4 regions of the Agrobacterium sp. NPDC090283 genome follow, and region 1 is predicted to be linked to each of the others. Evidence: riboswitches for the same ligand, from Rfam matches in the RefSeq annotation. Region 1 holds a riboswitch; each other region holds the start of a gene.
The links. Region 1 has a riboswitch for cobalamin ahead of ACIQUH_RS00055 (CbtB domain-containing protein). Riboswitches for the same ligand answer to the same signal wherever they lie in the genome.
Positions count from the first base shown of each region.

Region 2: linked by a shared signal. The riboswitch ahead of metE (5-methyltetrahydropteroyltriglutamate--homocysteine S-methyltransferase) and the one ahead of ACIQUH_RS00055 (CbtB domain-containing protein) in region 1 are both predicted to bind cobalamin.
Region 3: linked by a shared signal. The riboswitch ahead of ACIQUH_RS04635 (ABC transporter substrate-binding protein) and the one ahead of ACIQUH_RS00055 (CbtB domain-containing protein) in region 1 are both predicted to bind cobalamin.
Region 4: linked by a shared signal. The riboswitch ahead of bluB (5,6-dimethylbenzimidazole synthase) and the one ahead of ACIQUH_RS00055 (CbtB domain-containing protein) in region 1 are both predicted to bind cobalamin.

Region 1 is NZ_JBIVYG010000001.1:6,379-10,524, reverse strand. It holds gene ACIQUH_RS00075 (GNAT family N-acetyltransferase) at 1-56, shown strand, start outside; gene ACIQUH_RS00070 (type 1 glutamine amidotransferase family protein) at 78-644, shown strand; gene ACIQUH_RS00065 (hypothetical protein) at 814-1,128, opposite strand; gene ACIQUH_RS00060 (CbtA family protein) at 1,133-1,843, opposite strand; gene ACIQUH_RS00055 (CbtB domain-containing protein) at 1,855-2,037, opposite strand; cobalamin riboswitch at 2,197-2,433, opposite strand; gene ACIQUH_RS00050 (c-type cytochrome) at 2,572-3,492, opposite strand; gene ACIQUH_RS00045 (c-type cytochrome) at 3,582-4,016, opposite strand; gene ACIQUH_RS00040 (LysE family translocator) at 4,136-4,146, opposite strand, start outside.
Region 2 is NZ_JBIVYG010000002.1:553,353-557,498, forward strand. It holds gene metE (5-methyltetrahydropteroyltriglutamate--homocysteine S-methyltransferase) at 62-2,410, opposite strand; cobalamin riboswitch at 2,510-2,724, opposite strand; gene ACIQUH_RS05495 (ATP-binding cassette domain-containing protein) at 2,807-3,589, opposite strand; gene ACIQUH_RS05500 (sugar ABC transporter permease) at 3,608-4,146, opposite strand, start outside.
Region 3 is NZ_JBIVYG010000002.1:364,068-368,213, reverse strand. It holds gene argE (acetylornithine deacetylase) at 1-300, opposite strand, end outside; gene ACIQUH_RS04640 (GNAT family N-acetyltransferase) at 504-1,382, shown strand; cobalamin riboswitch at 1,422-1,656, shown strand; gene ACIQUH_RS04635 (ABC transporter substrate-binding protein) at 1,813-2,844, shown strand; gene ACIQUH_RS04630 (FecCD family ABC transporter permease) at 2,841-3,869, shown strand; gene ACIQUH_RS04625 (ABC transporter ATP-binding protein) at 3,866-4,146, shown strand, end outside.
Region 4 is NZ_JBIVYG010000013.1:79,089-83,234, forward strand. It holds gene ACIQUH_RS18540 (hypothetical protein) at 1-468, shown strand, start outside; gene ACIQUH_RS18545 (hypothetical protein) at 571-1,524, shown strand; gene bluB (5,6-dimethylbenzimidazole synthase) at 1,592-2,305, opposite strand; cobalamin riboswitch at 2,402-2,586, opposite strand; gene ACIQUH_RS18555 (hypothetical protein) at 2,672-3,502, opposite strand; gene ACIQUH_RS18560 (glyoxalase superfamily protein) at 3,695-4,072, shown strand.

The DNA of each region.
Region 1 (4,146 bases):
TGGATTTCGCGCCCCGGCCGGTCACCGGCATGCGCTACATGCAGTCCATCGCCTGATTAAAACCGACGGAGACGGCCATGACACGGATCGCCATTGCGCTGGCGCAGGATTTTGCGGACTGGGAGCCGGCGCTGCTTGCTGCGGCAGCGCGCAGCTATCTCGGCGTCGAGATCGTGCACGCCACGCCTGATGGCAGGCCGGTGACCTCGATGGGCGGGCTGAAGGTGACACCGGACACATCCTATGACGCGCTCGATCCCGTTGACATCGATGCGCTCGTCATTCCCGGCGGTCTCAGCTGGGAAAAGGGAACGGCTGTCGATCTTGGCGGGCTGGTCAAGCGGTTTCGCGACAGGGACCGGCTGGTTGCCGGCATCTGCGCGGCGGCGAGCGCGCTCGGCGGCACGGGGGTGCTGAACGATGTCGCCCATACCGGCAATGCGCTGGCATCGCACAAGGCCTATCCGGCCTATCGTGGTGAGGCGCTTTATCGCGATCAGCCGAAAGCGGTCAGCGATGGCGGCATCATCACGGCGGCCGGCAGCGCGCCGGTCAGTTTCGCGGTGGAAATTCTGAAAAACCTCGGCCTCTTTGGTCCGGAAGCCGAGGCGGAACTTCAGGTTTTTGCGGCGGAGCACCGGTGAGGCGGACCGGCCTTTGCCGTCTTTAATATGCTCTCTCCGTCATTCCGGCCTTGAGCCGGAATCCAGCCGACGCGCGTCTGCGCGGCGAAAAGAGTCTTTTCAGCCCAAGGACTTGGGCTGACTGGATCCCGGCTCAAGGCCGGGATGACGGAGGTGAGAACAGCGATGACTACCGCCGATCAAGCACCCGGCACACCCGCGCCGCCGACGCATCGCCCTCACCCGCGATCGCACGGCGAATATCGCGGCTGTTGAGATGCAGGCTGCGGCCGGCGGGCAAATTTGAACGTTTTATCTTGCTGAGCGCCGCAGCGATAAAGGCAGCCTCGTGATCATGAAAACAGGCGAGAGCCGCCTCGCGACCCGGTGTTGCCCCAAGGAGCGCCTTGAAGGCAAGGCGGTGCACGGCGCAGAAAGCGCCGTGACCGGGAACGGCAAAACGTAGCGCATCGAGTTCCTCACTCCATTGCGCTGCGTCCTGCATGGTTTCAAGCCTGCTGGAAGCGCTTCAGGAAAAACGCGCTCAACGTGCCGATCAGGGCCCAGAAGACGAAGCTGGTGATGGTGGCGGCGACGATGAACTGACGCTCGAGCGGCAGCGGCGCCAGCGCATGTTCGCCTTCCGGCGGCAGGGGCGCACCCACCACATGGGGCGCGACGATCAACACCAGCGCCAGCAGAACCGCCCAGGGTTCGCGGCGGAAGGCGATGAGCGCAATGCCGCCCGCGGTTGCGGCAACGGTTGCGAGCCACCAGATCTGCCTTGCCTCAAGCGCGGCGGCCGGGCTTCCCGGCAGTTCCGGCGGCAGGCCGATCATCGGGGCGAGCATGACGGCCGCAAAGCCGGCGACGCCCCAGAGAAGGCCTTCACGCCAGCCGGTATTGGTGCCGCGCAGCGAGATGAGACCGGTCAGCACCAGCGCGTAACCGATAGCGGTCAGCACATTGGCGGCGACGGTATAGGCGGTGCGCTCGAAACCATCGGCCGGAGCCCAGGCTTCGTCATTATGCTCATGGGCGGGAACCGCGGCACCGGGCGCCGGCGCATCATGGCTATGGGGCGCTTCGCCGGCGCTCTCATAGGTTTCCGCCTGCAGGATGAGCGGCGTGGTACTGACCGCCTGCATGGCAGACACGGCGAAGCCGCCGAGAATACCGACGAGAACGGCGGTAAAGACGATATTGCGAAAAGATGACATGCCGTTTCCCCTCAATGGCAGGGGAAGGCGTTGGCATGGCGCGTGTCGTGCGCGGCATTGTGCACGGCTTCCACATGGGAAAAGCCGACAAAACCGACGACAAACAGGCCCAGCACGATCGCCGTCAGCGATTGCGCGAAGCTGCCCGTTTTTGCGGATACGGCGGCATTGGCCGTATTCTGGTTGATGGACATGGTGACCCCTCTCCGGCGCGACCCCGCGCCCTTGGACGCGACCGAACGGCACAAGCCGCAGGACCGCATGCGATACACTTCACCACGGGGATACGAGACTGACACAGGGAGCATTGATCTTGCCACCCTGACATTCCGCTCTTCCGGACACCCCGCCGGCATGGACATTTCCGTGATGGCAGGTCTCCTGGCTTGCGGGTCAAAACCTGAAACACCTTCCCGGCATCAGCCTCGCCCTGGAAACCGCGGTTTCCGGCAAGAGGGCTGCCAGTGGCACTTCGTTTCAGGCTCTCCGCTCACAGTTGCGGGGGCAGCCACGAATGAGGATTGCTCCCTATCGTGTTCCCTTTTCACCTTCCGGAACGTCCGGAAGGAACCATCACAGGATTGTTATCCGATGGGCGGGGTCGGGAGTCAATGGCGCTTACCCACCTCTCGTTCGTCATCCTCGGGCTTGACCCGAGGATCCATGGGCTGGCGTGGTGGTGGATCCTCGGGTCAAGCCCGAGGATGACGGAGGAGAGGTATCAGGCCCTACCGCGCCGGTATCGCCTTCAGATAGGCGGCAATCGCATCGCGGTCTTCGGCCGTCAGATGCGCCATGTTCTGCTGCACCTTGACCATGGAGCCGCCGACGCTGTCGAATTCCGGGGTGAAGCCGGTTTCCAGATAGCTGGCAATATCGGCTTCGGCCCAGCTTCCGATGCTTTGCGAGCCGGGGGTGATGTCCGGAATGCGGCCCTCGCCCTCCGGATTGGGACCGCCAGCCAGCCACTGATCCTTCACAAAGCCACCGAGCGCATCACGGGGCGTGTGGCATTCGCCGCAATGGCCGGGTCCTTCCACCAGATATTGGCCACGCAGCAATTCGGCATTGGCATTGGCAAGCTCGACGCGCGGCCGCGCCGAGGGATCGAAGTAAAGGAACTTCCAGCCGCCCAGCGCCATGCGCAGGTTGAAAGGAAACGGCAACTCGTGATCCGGCGCATCGTTCTGGCTGGCCGGCAGGGCTTTCAGATAACCGAAGAGATCGTTGATGTCCTTCTGCGTCATGCGGGCATAGGAGGCATAGGGAAAGGACGGGTAGAGATGTTCGCCGTTCTTGCCCACCCCGCGCGTCATGGCATCGCCAAATTCCGCCAGCGTCCAGCCGCCGATGCCATGCTGCGGATCGGAGGAAATATTGGGCACATGAAAAGTCCCGAAGGGGCTTTTCAGCGCCTGCCCGCCCGAAAGCGTCAACAGCCCCTCGCCCTTGGCATCGGGCGCGGCATGACAGCTTGCGCAGCCGCCCGCCCAGAACAGCGTTTCGCCATTGGCGAGATCCGGCTCGCCAAGGCTCACCCAGTGGCTGGGCGCCTGCCGCTCAGGCGCAGTGACCCAGGCGAATATGCCGTAGCCCGCAATGGCCGCGACCACGGCCCCGCCCACGAGTTTCGTCCAGATGGAAGACATACCCCTCTCCCCATTCTCACCTGACCCGGTCAGGCGTCTTTCGCGCCGGGAAAACGCCGCCGGGAAGCGGCGTTTCCAGAATCATTCGATCACTTCTTCAGACGATAGGTCTGGTGGCAGGTGCCGCAATCGGCGCCGAGCGTCTTCATGGCGGTGGCGACGCCGGCCTGATCGGTGGGGAGATTGGCGAGAACCATGTCCGCATCCGTGCCGAGCTTGGCGGCCTTGGCCTTGAAGTCCGCGAAATTTTCCCAGATGGCGGGAGCAGCCGCGCTGCCGGTCTCGGTGCCGGCGGGGAACTGGTCGGGGAAAGCCTTGGCATTGGTGCTGATGGTCGTTACGGCGGCCTTGACGGTATCGGCGTCAAAGGGCTTTTCGCCCTTGGAGATGGCGGCGAGCGCACCCATGGAGCCGCCGATCTGCTTCATCAAGCCTTCACGTTTTTCGACTTCGCCGGCAGCGTAGACCGCTCCGGCGCAAAGACAGCCGAACAGCATGGCCGCCGTGATGGTTTTCAGTTTCATGCGCACTCTCCTTGATTCCGGCTGGGACACCGGGCGCTAGATGGAACGGCGCGAGGATGCCCTTTCCCGATGGCGAAAAGAAGTCACATTGCGGTGAATTCCATCGTGAAAACAGAAGCCTAAGACAAGG
Region 2 (4,146 bases), on a different contig from region 1:
CCCCCACATTTTCCCGGCGGAAGCCGTGATGAGGCCCGGCTCCCGCCGGGCCTCATCCATATCAGAGTACCGCGCGGCGAAGCTCGGCAGCGGCGGCGACCATGTTGACCAGGGCCGGCCTGACCTCTTCCCATTTGCGGGTCTTCAGGCCGCAATCCGGATTGATCCAGAGCTGCCGGTCGTCAAGCCGCTCTCGCGCCAGCGCCAGAAGATCGACCATTTCTCCAACCGCCGGCACACGGGGCGAATGGATGTCGTAAACGCCGGGACCGATCTGGTTCGGGTATCTGTAGGTCCGAAACGCATCCAGCAACTCCATCTTCGAACGCGAGGTCTCGATGGAGATCACGTCGGCGTCCATCGCCGCGATGGCGTCGATGATCTGGTTGAATTCGGAATAGCACATATGGGTGTGCACCTGGGTGCGATCACCGACGCCGCTCGAGCAAATGCGGAAGGATTCCACCGCCCAGCCGAGATAATCCTGCCAGTCCCGGTGCCGAAGCGGCAGTCCTTCACGAAGAGCCGCCTCATCGATCTGGATCATCTGCGCACCGGCCGCTTCCAGATCATTGACCTCATCGCGGATGGCGAGCGCGATCTGCCGGCATGTCAGGCTTCTGGCGATATCGTCGCGAACGAAGGACCAGTTGAGGATCGTCACCGGTCCGGTCAGCATGCCCTTGACGGGCTTTTCGGTGAGCGACTGGGAATATTCCCACCAGCGAACCGTCATCGCTTTCGGACGCGACACGTCGCCGAAGATGATGGGAGGACGCACGTAACGCGAGCCGTAACTCTGCACCCATGCATGCTGGGTGAAAGCGAAGCCGGAAAGCTGTTCGCCGAAATATTGCACCATATCATTGCGCTCGAACTCCCCATGCACGAGAACGTCGAGACCGATTTCCTCCTGCCAGCGAATGGTCGCTTCGGTTTCCTTCTGCAGGAATTTTTCATATTGCGCATCGGTCAGCGCCCCCTTGGAATGCGCCGATCTGGCCTTGCGCACCTCCGGCGTCTGCGGGAAGGAGCCGATGGTCGTCGTCGGGAAAAGAGGAAGCGCAATGGCCTGCGACTGCACTTTCTGCCGCTCAGCAAACGGGCTCGCCCGCTTCCTGTCGGCCTCGCCAATCGTTGCGATACGCTTTTGAACGGCGGTATCGGTTACCTTCGACGAGGAGGCGCGTGTGGCAACCGCCTTCGATGCAACCTCCAGTTCCGCCGCAACAGTGCCCTTGCCCTCACCGAGAGCCTTGCCAAGTGCGGCAAGCTCGCCGAGCTTCTGGGTGGCGAAAGAAAGCCAGCTTTTCAGATCGGCATCGAGACCGGTTTCCAGTTCGAGATCAACAGGGACATGCAGTAGCGAGCACGACGGCGCGATCTGAAACGCCGCCGCGCCGCCTGCCGCGATGATGGGTTCCAATCGGCTGACGATTGCGGCGAGATCGGCGCGCCAGATGTTGCGGCCGTCGATGACGCCCAGAGACAGGACACGATTTTCCGGCAACGTCTTCAACGCCGCCTCCAGCGCACCGGGCGCGCGTACCAGATCGATGTGAAGACCCGCAACCGGCAGCGCTGCGACGGCTTCGAGATTATCCTCAAGCCCACCGAAATAGGTGGCGAGCAGGATTTTCAGATCCGGCGCGGCCTTCGACAAAGCCTGATAGGCCACAGCCAGCGCGTGACGCTCCCCCTCGGAAAGGTCCAGCACCGCGACCGGCTCGTCGATCTGCACCCATTGAGCACCGGCCGCATGCAGGCGGCGCAACAGCTCTTCATAGACAGGCAGCAGCCCGGCCAGCAGATCGAGCGGCTTGAAGGCCGCTTCGCGCGCCTTGGCGAGCTTCAGGAAGGTGACCGGACCGAGAATGACCGGGCGCGTATGGATGCCGAGCGCCTTCGCCTCAAGGAAGTGGTCGACCGGCTTTTGCGAGGTGAGCACAAAATGCTGATCCTCTGAAACCTCCGGCACCATGTAGTGATAGTTGGTATCGAACCATTTGGTCATTTCCAGCGCCGGAGCGCCCTGACCATGATGCGAATGTCCTTCATGCCCGTGGCCGCAGCCTGCGTGCCCTTCGCTCTGGCTGCCACGCGCCATGGCGAAATAGGTGGACAGGGAAACATCTCCACCCGCCCATCCATAGAGGGGCGGAATGGCGCCCACCATCACGGCCGTGTCGAGAACGTGATCGTAAAGGGAGAAATCGTTGGAAGGGATATGGGTAATCCCCTTTTGCTGCTGGAGCGCCCAGTTTTCGGCGCGCAGCCGGGCGGCGGTTTCGAGCAGTTCCGTCTCGGAAATCTTTCCGGACCAGAAGCCTTCAAGCGCGAACTTCAGTTCGCGATGGCGTCCGATCCTCGGAAAACCGAGCGATGCGACTGTAATGGTCTTGTCTGGCATTGTCATACCCCATTTGGTTGTGGGGGCATGGGTAAAGCGGACGCGTGCAGGACCGGCCTTGGCCGAAGCATTGCAGCAACCACCGGGACACCCCGCCCGTGGACGTTATTTTGTCCTGGCAGGTCTCCTGGCTTGCGGGTCGTCGCCTTTGCCCGTCTTCCCGGGGCTTTCACCCCAGTGACGTTGTGGACAAAGGCTCGCCGCTTACAGTTGCGGGGGCAGCTCCGGTCTTGCCGATTGTCGGCGCACCGGATTCCCTCTTAGCTCCGGGATCGGGCAACCAAGCCCGGAGAACCATGACATCGGCAATTCTCACCACGGATACCACAATGTCAATAGACATAAAGAAATCTTTATATCTTTATTTCGTTCGATGGCGGCACGGCAGGCCGGTCGTCAGGAGACGACCGCGCCCGGCCCAGGCACCGCGCCCGAAGGCACCTTGCCAAGAATGATCATGCCGAGAACCTCGTCCTTGGTCACATCCTGCGTGCGGGCATGGCCCACCACCTTGCCGTTCTTCATCACGAAGACCCGGTCGGCCAGATCGAAGACGTCGTGAATATCGTGGCTGATGAGGAAGATGCCGATGCCCTGCCGTTTCAGTTCCTTGACGAGATCGCCCACCTGCGCCGTCTCCTGCGGCCCGAGTGCTGCCGTCGGCTCGTCCATGATGAGAATGCGGGCATCGAACAGAATGGCACGGGCAATCGCGACAGACTGCCGCTGGCCGCCGGATAGCGCCTTCACCGGCTCCTTGAACCGCCGGAAATTGGGGTTAAGACGCCCCATCACCTCGCGGGCCGAGGCTTCCATGGCGACATCATCCAGCGTGCCCCATTTCGTCTTCAGCTCACGGCCGAGATAAAGATTGGCCGCCGCATCGACATTGTCGGCCACGGCCAGCGTCTGGTAGATGGTCTCGATGCCGTATTTCTTGGCGTCGCGGGGATTGCGGATATCCGCATCCTCACCGTTGATGAGGATATCGCCGCCGTCGCGCCGGTATGCGCCGGAGAGGATTTTGATGAGTGTCGATTTTCCCGCACCGTTGTGGCCGAGAAGGGCGACCACCTCACCGGGGAAAAGATCGACAGAGGCGTTTTCCACCGCATGGATGCCGCCGAAGGAAATGGAAATATTGCGCATTTCCACGAGGGGCGTGACTTGGTCCGTCATAGGAGTTCTCCTCGGTTCTTACTTGGCGCGGGCGCGGTAGATGGTGTCGAGCCAGACGGCGACGACCAGAACCACACCGACGACGATGCGCTGGAAGGGCGTATCGATGCCCACCAGCACCATGCCGGATTGCAGCGACTGCATGACGAGCGCGCCGAGCATCGCGCCCGCTATGGTTCCCACACCGCCGGCAAGCGAGGTGCCGCCGATGACGGCCGCCGCGATGGTGTAAAGCTCGTCCAGTTCGCCCTGGGCATTGGTGGCGGCGTTGAGGCGGGCGGTTGAGATCGCCGCCGCGATGGCGCAGAGAACGCCCATCAGCGTGAAGATCTTCACCGTGACCCAGCGGGTCTTGATACCGGCAAGTTCGGCCGCTTCCGGATTGCCGCCGATGGCGAAGACATAACGCCCGAAGCGCAGCCGTGTGGCGATGAAGGTCATGACCGCACCGACGGCAAGCGCCATCAGCACCGGAATGGCGATGCCGTGCGAAATGAACAGACCGCCTTCAGGCCAGGCGATGCCGTTGGCATCGGCATAGTTGCGGGCGATGTTGA
Region 3 (4,146 bases), on a different contig from region 1:
GGTGGTTCCGCGTCCGTAAAGACGCTCGCCTCCGGCTCTCAGCGTGAAGGGATCGGAGGACCATTCCGGCTCACCGGCAGGCACCACATCCATATGGCCGGACAGGATGTATCCACTGGCATCGGTCGGGCCGAAGCTGGCGAAGAGATTGGCGCGGTCGCCCTCCGGGCCGGCAAGCAGCGATACTTTCGCGCCGTGGCTTTCCAGATAATCGGCGATCCATCCGGCAATGTCGCCATTGGCGGTTCCTACGACCGAGGGGAAGCCGACAAGACGCTCCAGAATGTCGATTGCGTTCATGGCTGTCTCCGTCGCTTCAACGCCGAAAAGCTTAGAGCGGCCTGCGGCGTTTATCTGCTGAAATAGGCGTGATTTCAGTAGATTGTTGTGTCCTTTCAGCACTTTCAAAAAATTCCTGCTGACGAGGCTGGTTATCTTCGGATGTCGTGAGCTGGGATGCCGGGATCAAGGTTCCGCGCCGGAGGGAATGAGAGCCGTTTGTCATGGAGCTGCTCAAAGTCGATAGTTTCGAGTTGCGGACAGTGGATATCGCCGATGTGGAGGCCGATCATCTGCATGCTTTGTCCATGGCTGTCGGATGGCGATATCACGCGAACGAATGGTGTTTCCTGCGTCAATGTGGCGTCGGCCTTGCCGCGCTGGACGAGATAGACCGCGTTGTCGCAACCGCAATGCTGTTTCCTTATGATGAGGGTTTCGCGACGGTCGGCATGGTCATCGTTTCCCCGCGTTTGCAGGGGCAGGGCGTTGCACCATGGCTGGTCGGCCAACTCATTGCGGGCTACCCTGACGCCGCCCTGCGTTTGAACGCGACGGAAGCGTCGCGGCGGCTTTTTGCGCGGCTGGGTTTTGCCGGGGAGACGGAAAAAATACATCTCCTGCGCGGCAAGGCGCGTTGTACTGCCGAGATGCCGGCGCTTGGAAGAAAACAGAGAATCGAGCCGCTGTCCGAGGATCATTTATCCGCCGTGGCGGATCTGGATCGGGTGGCTTTCGGTGTTTCGCGCCGGGGCGTCCTGCAACGCCTTCTCCGGGAAAATACGGGTTACGGCCTGTTCGAGGCCGATCGTCTTGCCGCCTTCGCATTGCGGCGTGCAGCGGGGCGGGGCCATATTGTCGGCCCGGTCGTTGCCGGTGACGAGGCGGATGCGATTGCGCTGGTGAGGCGGCATTTTTCCGATCTCGACGATCAGCTTGTCCGTCTCGATGCCGTGCGGGACAGCGGTCTTCTGACCGATTTCCTGACGCAATCCGGGCTGGTGGTCATCGAAACGCTCACCATCATGTCGAAAGGCGTGCCGCAACCGGCAGGCTCCGGTTCCGCAAGGATTTTCGCCCTTGCAGGCCCGTCTTTGTGCTGAGGTGCGGCACTATCGCAATTGACGCCCCGCTTCTTGCCCCTTATGTGAGAAAGCGACGGTTCCTGCAGCCGAAAGGCGAAGGGATTAATAGGGAACATGGTGCGGGCGATTTTTTCACCCAATGCCGTGGCTGCCCCCGCAACTGTAAGCGGATTGTCGTTCATCCCCGTGACGCTTGAAGGCGTCATGCCACTGTATTCTCAGGAATGCGGGAAGGCAGATGAGTGACGCAAATCCGTGAGCCAGGAGACCTGCCGTTAAAATATAAACCATCGTTACGGGCGGGGAAGCCCGGAGGAGGAGATTGTAATGTTATTTCATAACATTCGTTTGCGTCCCAAGACCGTTCTCCGTACAAGACGTCCCGCTGTTGCTGCGCGTTCTGACGCCTGCTGCTCTGGAATAAGTTTTACTGTCGACTGGAGAACACATGTTTCATTCTAGACGCCTGCCGGTCCATGCCGGCTTTCTGGCCGCTGCGCTTTCGGTTTTGCCTGTCACCGCCGCAAATGCTGCCGAAACCACCTATCCCCTGACGATCAACAGCTGCGGTCAGGAGATCACCTTCAAGCAGGCTCCCGCCCGCACCGTGTCCGTCGGCCAGAGCACGACCGAGGTACTTTATTTGCTCGGCCTCGCCGACAAGGTTGTCGGCACCGCGCTGTGGATCGGCCCGGTTCTGAAGGGATACGAGGAGGCCAATGCCAAGGTTGAGCGGCTGGCCGATAATGACCCCAGCTTCGAGGCGGTCGTCGGCAAGAAGCCGGACCTCGTGACGACGCAGTTCCAGTGGCAGATCGGCCCGGAAGGCGTTGTCGGAACGCCGGCGCAATTTGCCGAACTTGGCATTCCCGTTTATACCTCGCCTGCCGATTGCCTTGGCAAGGACAATTCCGGTGGCGGCGACGGCGTGCGCAACACCGTCTTCACCATGGACCTGATCTACCAGGAAATCCGCGATCTCGCCAAAATCTTCAACGTGCAGGATCGCGGTGAAGAGGTCGTTGCCGATCTGAAGAAGCGTGAGGAAGCCGCCCGCGCCAAGATCGCCTCCGCCAATGGCAAGCTTTCCGCCGTCTTCTGGTTCTCCAGCGCCGAGCTGGATATCGATCCCTATGTGGCCGGCCGCAATGGCGCCCCCGGCTACATCATGTCCGCGCTGGGTCTGAAGAACGTCATCGAAAGCGATGAAGAATGGCCAACCGTCGGCTGGGAAACCATCGCCAAGGCCAATCCGTCCATCGTCGTCGCCGGCAAGATGGACCGCCGCCGGTTCCCTGCCGACGATGTCGCCGTCAAGCTGAAGTTCCTCGCCACCGATCCCGTGGCCAGCATCATGCCCGCCGTCAAGGAAGGTCATGTGTTCGAGATGGATGCGCAGGCGATGAACCCGACCATCCGCACCATCGAAGGCATCGAAACGCTGGCCGAGGCGATTTCGGCTGCCGGCCTCGCGAAGTGAACGGACTTTCCATTCATCTCGGCAGGGCGGGGCTGGCTCTTGCCGCGCTCGCCCTGTTGCTCGTGGCGCTGATGGCCGGGGCGGCCATCGGCGAGACCGCCATTCCGTTTGATGTCGTGGCGAAAACCATTGCCAACCGTGTCTTCCATGCGGGTTATCCGCTGGAGCCGCTGGATGAGGGTATCGTCTGGAGTTACCGCCTCAGCCGCGCGGTTGTTGCCGCCTGTTGCGGCGCTTCTTTGGCGCTCGCCGGAGCGGTGCTGCAATCGCTTCTGCGCAATCCGCTTGCCGATCCCTATATTCTCGGCATTTCCGCCGGCGCCTCCACCGGTGCCGTCGCCGTGGCGCTTTTGGGCTTCGGAGCGGGGTTCCTGACGATGCCGGCCGGGGCGCTCATTGGCGCTTTCGTCGCGTTTTCGCTGGTCAGCCTTCTGGCGGTGCGGGCGGGACACGGCAACAGCGCCATCATTCTGGCGGGGGTGGCCGGGTCGCAGCTGTTCAACGCCATGACCTCCTTCATCGTCACCAAATCCGCCAATGCGGAACAGGCGCGCGGCATCATGTTCTGGCTACTGGGCAACCTCTCGGGCGTGCGCTGGCCGGATGTCTGGCTGGCGCTGCCGGTCAGCCTTGCGGGACTTGCTGTGTGTCTCTGGTATGCTCGGGCGCTCGATGCCTTCGCCTTCGGCGGTCAGGCCGCCGCCTCGCTCGGCATTCCGGTGCGCTGGGTCTACGCCGTGCTCATCTCCGTTTCGGCGATCATGACGGCTGCGATGGTGTCGCTGGTCGGCTCCATCGGCTTCGTGGGGCTCGTCATTCCGCATGCCGCACGCATCTTCGTCGGCGTTCGCCATGGCATATTATTGCCGGTAACGGCGCTGACCGGCGCGGTTTTCATGATTATTGCGGATATTCTCTCGCGCATCGTCATTCCCGGGCAGGTGCTGCCCATCGGCGTCATCACTGCGCTTGTCGGTGCGCCCGCCTTTGCCTTCATTCTCGGGCAGAAGAGGGGACGTTCATGAAATTATCCGCCCACGACCTGCATTTCCATGCCGGCAATATCGACATCGTACGCGGCGTTTCACTCGATGTCGGTTCCGGTGAGTTTCTGGGCATTATCGGGCCGAACGGTTCCGGCAAAAGCACGCTGCTTTCCATGCTGGCAGGCATTCGCAAGCCGCGCCGGGGCCATGTCAGGCTCGGGGATGAGCCGCTCGCCTCGCTGGGACGCCGAGACCTTGCCCGCCGGCTCGCCTTCGTGGAGCAGCAGGCCGAAACCACCGAACGCATCACCGCACG
Region 4 (4,146 bases), on a different contig from region 1:
TCGGCCCTTTCCAGCCAGGATGTGAGGGACCTCAACACGCTTGCGCTCGGAATGCTGGATGCTTCCTACCGCGAGGAGATCAACGAATACGAAAAGACCACGGCCAGCGCCAATCTCTCGGTCTGGACCTGGTTCTTCGGCGGCGGCGGCGCTTCCGCCTCTTATGAAAAGACCAAACAGGAAATGCGCTCCAAGGGCCTGACGGATCAGCAGATCACCATGCTGATGGACGCCTTCCTGGAACGCGCGACTAATATGTCGACTGTCGAGATCGAGTTCTATGTGAACAATCAGAGCAACGACTACGCCGTCTCCGGCGACGTCTATCTCTACACGGTTTCCGGCACCATCAGCACTGAAAAAGGCACCTCCCAATACCGCATGCTCGCCGATCAGGCGGCGGCTGGCGGTCCTCCGCCGGCCGGCGGCGGCGCTCTCTCCAGCGGCAAGATCATTCCGCTGAACTGACGGCTCTCAGGCACGGGCGGCGCAGCCCTTCACCCCACCGGACACGCCGCCCCTGTAAAGCCGGACATCCATCCTTCACCCCTTTTTCCATGAGGCAAGCGAATGACTTTCGAGGAACTCACCGCGCTCAAGGAGCGGCATTACCATCAGCTGACAGGCATACCCGGCGTCACGGCGATCGGCGTCGGGTTGCTTGAGGACGCCGCCGGCGAACTGACACAGGAGCTTGGCCTGATCCTTTACCACCGCGCGCCGGAGCCATCGCTGAAGGCGGGTCTGATGACGACGCTGGGCGGCGCGCCGCTGCAGGTACGGGAAGGATCCTTCGACCGCCCGAGCGAGGCGGTGCTGACACCGCCCGCGCCCGGCACGGAATGGAAGGATCACCCCAGACGCCTTTCCGACAACCCGCGCGAAAAAGTCGTGGAGCCGATGGTCGGCGGCATCAGCGGCAGCCCGGATTACTGGTCCTGGACGGATACCGTCGGCACCATCGGGCTGGTCGTCCGGGCCGCCAACGGAGCACCGCTGATCATGAGCAATGCCCATGTCATCTGCCGGGACAATGCCCAGATCGGCGATGACGTGTCGCAACCGGCACGCACCTGGTTTGGCGATCTTGCCGCCAATATCGTCGCTTTCCAGAGGGGCAACATCGTCTATCAGGGAACGCCCTATGGCGTCGATGCGGCTGTCGCCAGCCCGGCGAATGGCCGGCTCGCCACCATCGGCGCAATCTACAACCTCCCCTCGCCGTTGGGGGCGGCCGTTGCGGCGCTCAACATGAATGTCACGAAATCGGGCGTGACGACCAATATCACCAATGGCGTCGTTTCCGGCTTTTACGACGTACAGCAGCCGAATATGCGCAACCAGATCGGCATATCGCCGCGTCGGGCCGGCGAGGTCTTCAGTCAGCCGGGCGATAGCGGCAGCGCCGTCATCGACACCGCCGGCAATAATGTCGTCGGATTGTTCTGGGGTGCAAGCGGCGCGATCAGCCTCGCCAGCCCCATTCACCCCATCCTCAATCTTTTTAACTGCACTGTCGTTTGAAGAGACGAAAGCCACCCTTCAAAGCCCACCCTTCCCGGTTTCGTCCGGGAGGGGTGGAGCCGCCCGGTCAACCGCCCCAGCGATTGCGGAACACCAGTTCCTCCAAAGGCACGCGCTGCCGCCAGCCTTTCACCGCCAGTTCCGGTTCAGTGTAAAGTTCGTTGACCCGGCCAAGGCACAGCCAGGCGACGATTTCAATATGGTCGGGAATACCAAGAATAATACGAATGTCGCTGTCGTGGAAAATGCTGACCCAGCCGACGCCGACGCCTTCGGCGCGGGCCGCGAGCCAGAGGTTCTGGATGGCGCAGACGGTGGAATAGACATCCGTGCGCGGATTGTGGGTGCGGCCCAGCACCACCTTGCCGCCCCGCGTCGGATCGCAGGTGACGCAGATGCTGAGTGGCGCCTTGCGGATGCCTTCAAGCTTGAGACTGCGATAAAGCGCCTGCTGCTCGCCGGCAAACATCGCCGCCGCCTCTTCATTGGCGCGGCTGAAGGCCACCCATGCCGCCTGGCGCACGGCGCCATCGGTAACGAGGGTGAAGTTCCACGGCTGCATGAAACCGACCGAGGGCGCCGAATGCGCCGCCTTCAGCAGGCGCTCGACAAGGGCGTCCGGCAGCGGATCTGGCAGGAACTGGTCGCGCACATCGCGCCGCGTCTCGATGGCGCGATAGATCGCCTCGCGCTCCGCGCCGGAAAACGGGCGGGCGGGTGAAAGCGCATGATCGCTTGAACTGGCTTGCAATGGATTGCCAGCGGACGGATCGGTCGGCATCGTTTAACCCCAACAATGCGGGCGCGCGGTTGCCGAAACCATGCCGGTTTTCGCATGCACGACGCGCCTCTTCAGCAACCTGCCGCCGTCCGCGCGGTTCGGTCTATCCTGCCAGGCCGGTCTTCTGACTCGGCTTCATCCGCCCCCTTTCGCCTTCCCGAATGACTTCAGTGGCATGAGAAAAAGGGCATCCGCCTCACAGCGCTGGGCACGTTCCGGTCTTTCACCGAATTCCCGATTCTCCCGCCTCAACGGCAGGCACCTGACCCAAAACCTATGGGCAAAAAAACTTGCAAATGCAAGTATCCCGCCGGTGGTGCGGCAAAGTGACCACGGGCGATCCCACACCTTCGCTCGTCCTGCCCGTCACTCTAGCGGAAAGTACCTGACATAAGCGAATTCATCCCCATCCGGTGACCAGTTGGGCGAGTTCATCGTGCCCTGCCCGCCGAAAAGCTCGAACAGCGTCTCGGCATTGCCGCCATCCATATCCATCAGCCGCACCCGCACGTCGAGGTCACGCGGATGGTCGAAGACGTCGCCGTCATAGGAGACGAACACCACCTTGTCACCTCTGGGTGACGGATGCGGAAACCAGTCGCCATAGGAGCTGTCGGTAATGCGTTCGACAGCGGAACCGTCCACCCGCACCCGCCAGATCTGCATCTGCCCGGTGCGGCTGGAATTAAAATAGATCCACGCACCATCCGGCGAATAATCCGGACCGTCATTACGGCCTTCGCCATGGGTCAGCCGCGTCTCGGTGGCAGTCTCGACATCCATGGAATAGATATCGAAGACCTGATCGCGAATGCCGCAATAGGCAAAGCTTTTCCCATCCGGCGACCAGCCGTGCCAGTAGGAAGGAAGGTTCCTCGTCATCAGCCGCGGTGCGCCTCCCATAGAGGACAGGAGATAGATGGCGCTCTTGCCGAATTCCACCTTGTCGGAGATGGCATAAAGCGAACCGTCAGGCGAAATGCCGTGATCGTTGTTGCAGAGCGCGGCAAAGCCGGTATCGACCTTTTCCGGCGCGGCCCTACCGGAAAGAGACAGGCGATAAAGCAGCCCCTCGCTGTTCAACAGCAGGTATTTTCCATCCGGCGACCAGTTCGGCGCTTCGAAGAGATCAGGCGTCTGCCACACCACCCGCATCTGCCGGGTGCGGATGTTGAAGATTTCGATGGAGCTGCGCATTCTGCCTCCCGGGCGTGTCTGTGTTCTCGCTCAAGGCGCTCGGCAATAGAGACATTCCGTTTGCATCCGCCATCGCCTCGATTATGATCCTAGGGCGGCAGGCACCGTCCTGCAAATTCAAACCGGAAAAAACGCCCGCGCCCCGGCACCGTCCGCGCCGCCTGCCGTTTCTCCCAGATCCGAGGTTCCGCGATGAATACCATCGCCGATCACGGCATCCGCTTCGGGCGGATCGCCGCCATGCTTCCTGTCAGGAATATCGAAAAGGCCCATGATTTTTACGTTGGCGTGCTGGGCTTCGAAAAGACCTTCGAAAACGGCACCCCCGTCGGTTTCATGATCCTCAAACAGGGCAATGCCGAGCTGCACCTGACATTGCAGCCCACCCACAAGGCAGCGCCCTTCAATGTCGCGCATATGATGGTCAGCGATGTCGATGCGCTGCACGCGCTGTGCAAGAGCCAGGGGCTGCGCATCATCAAGGGGCTGCAGGACAAGGATTATGGCCTGCGCGCCTTTGTGTTCGAAGACCCGGATGGCAACCGCATCGATGTGGGGCAGGTTATTTAAGGTAAGGAAGCGGCGCGGGTGCTCTCCGCGCCATTCACATATCCGCGCCGTGGACCGGGCGCATGCCACTTGTT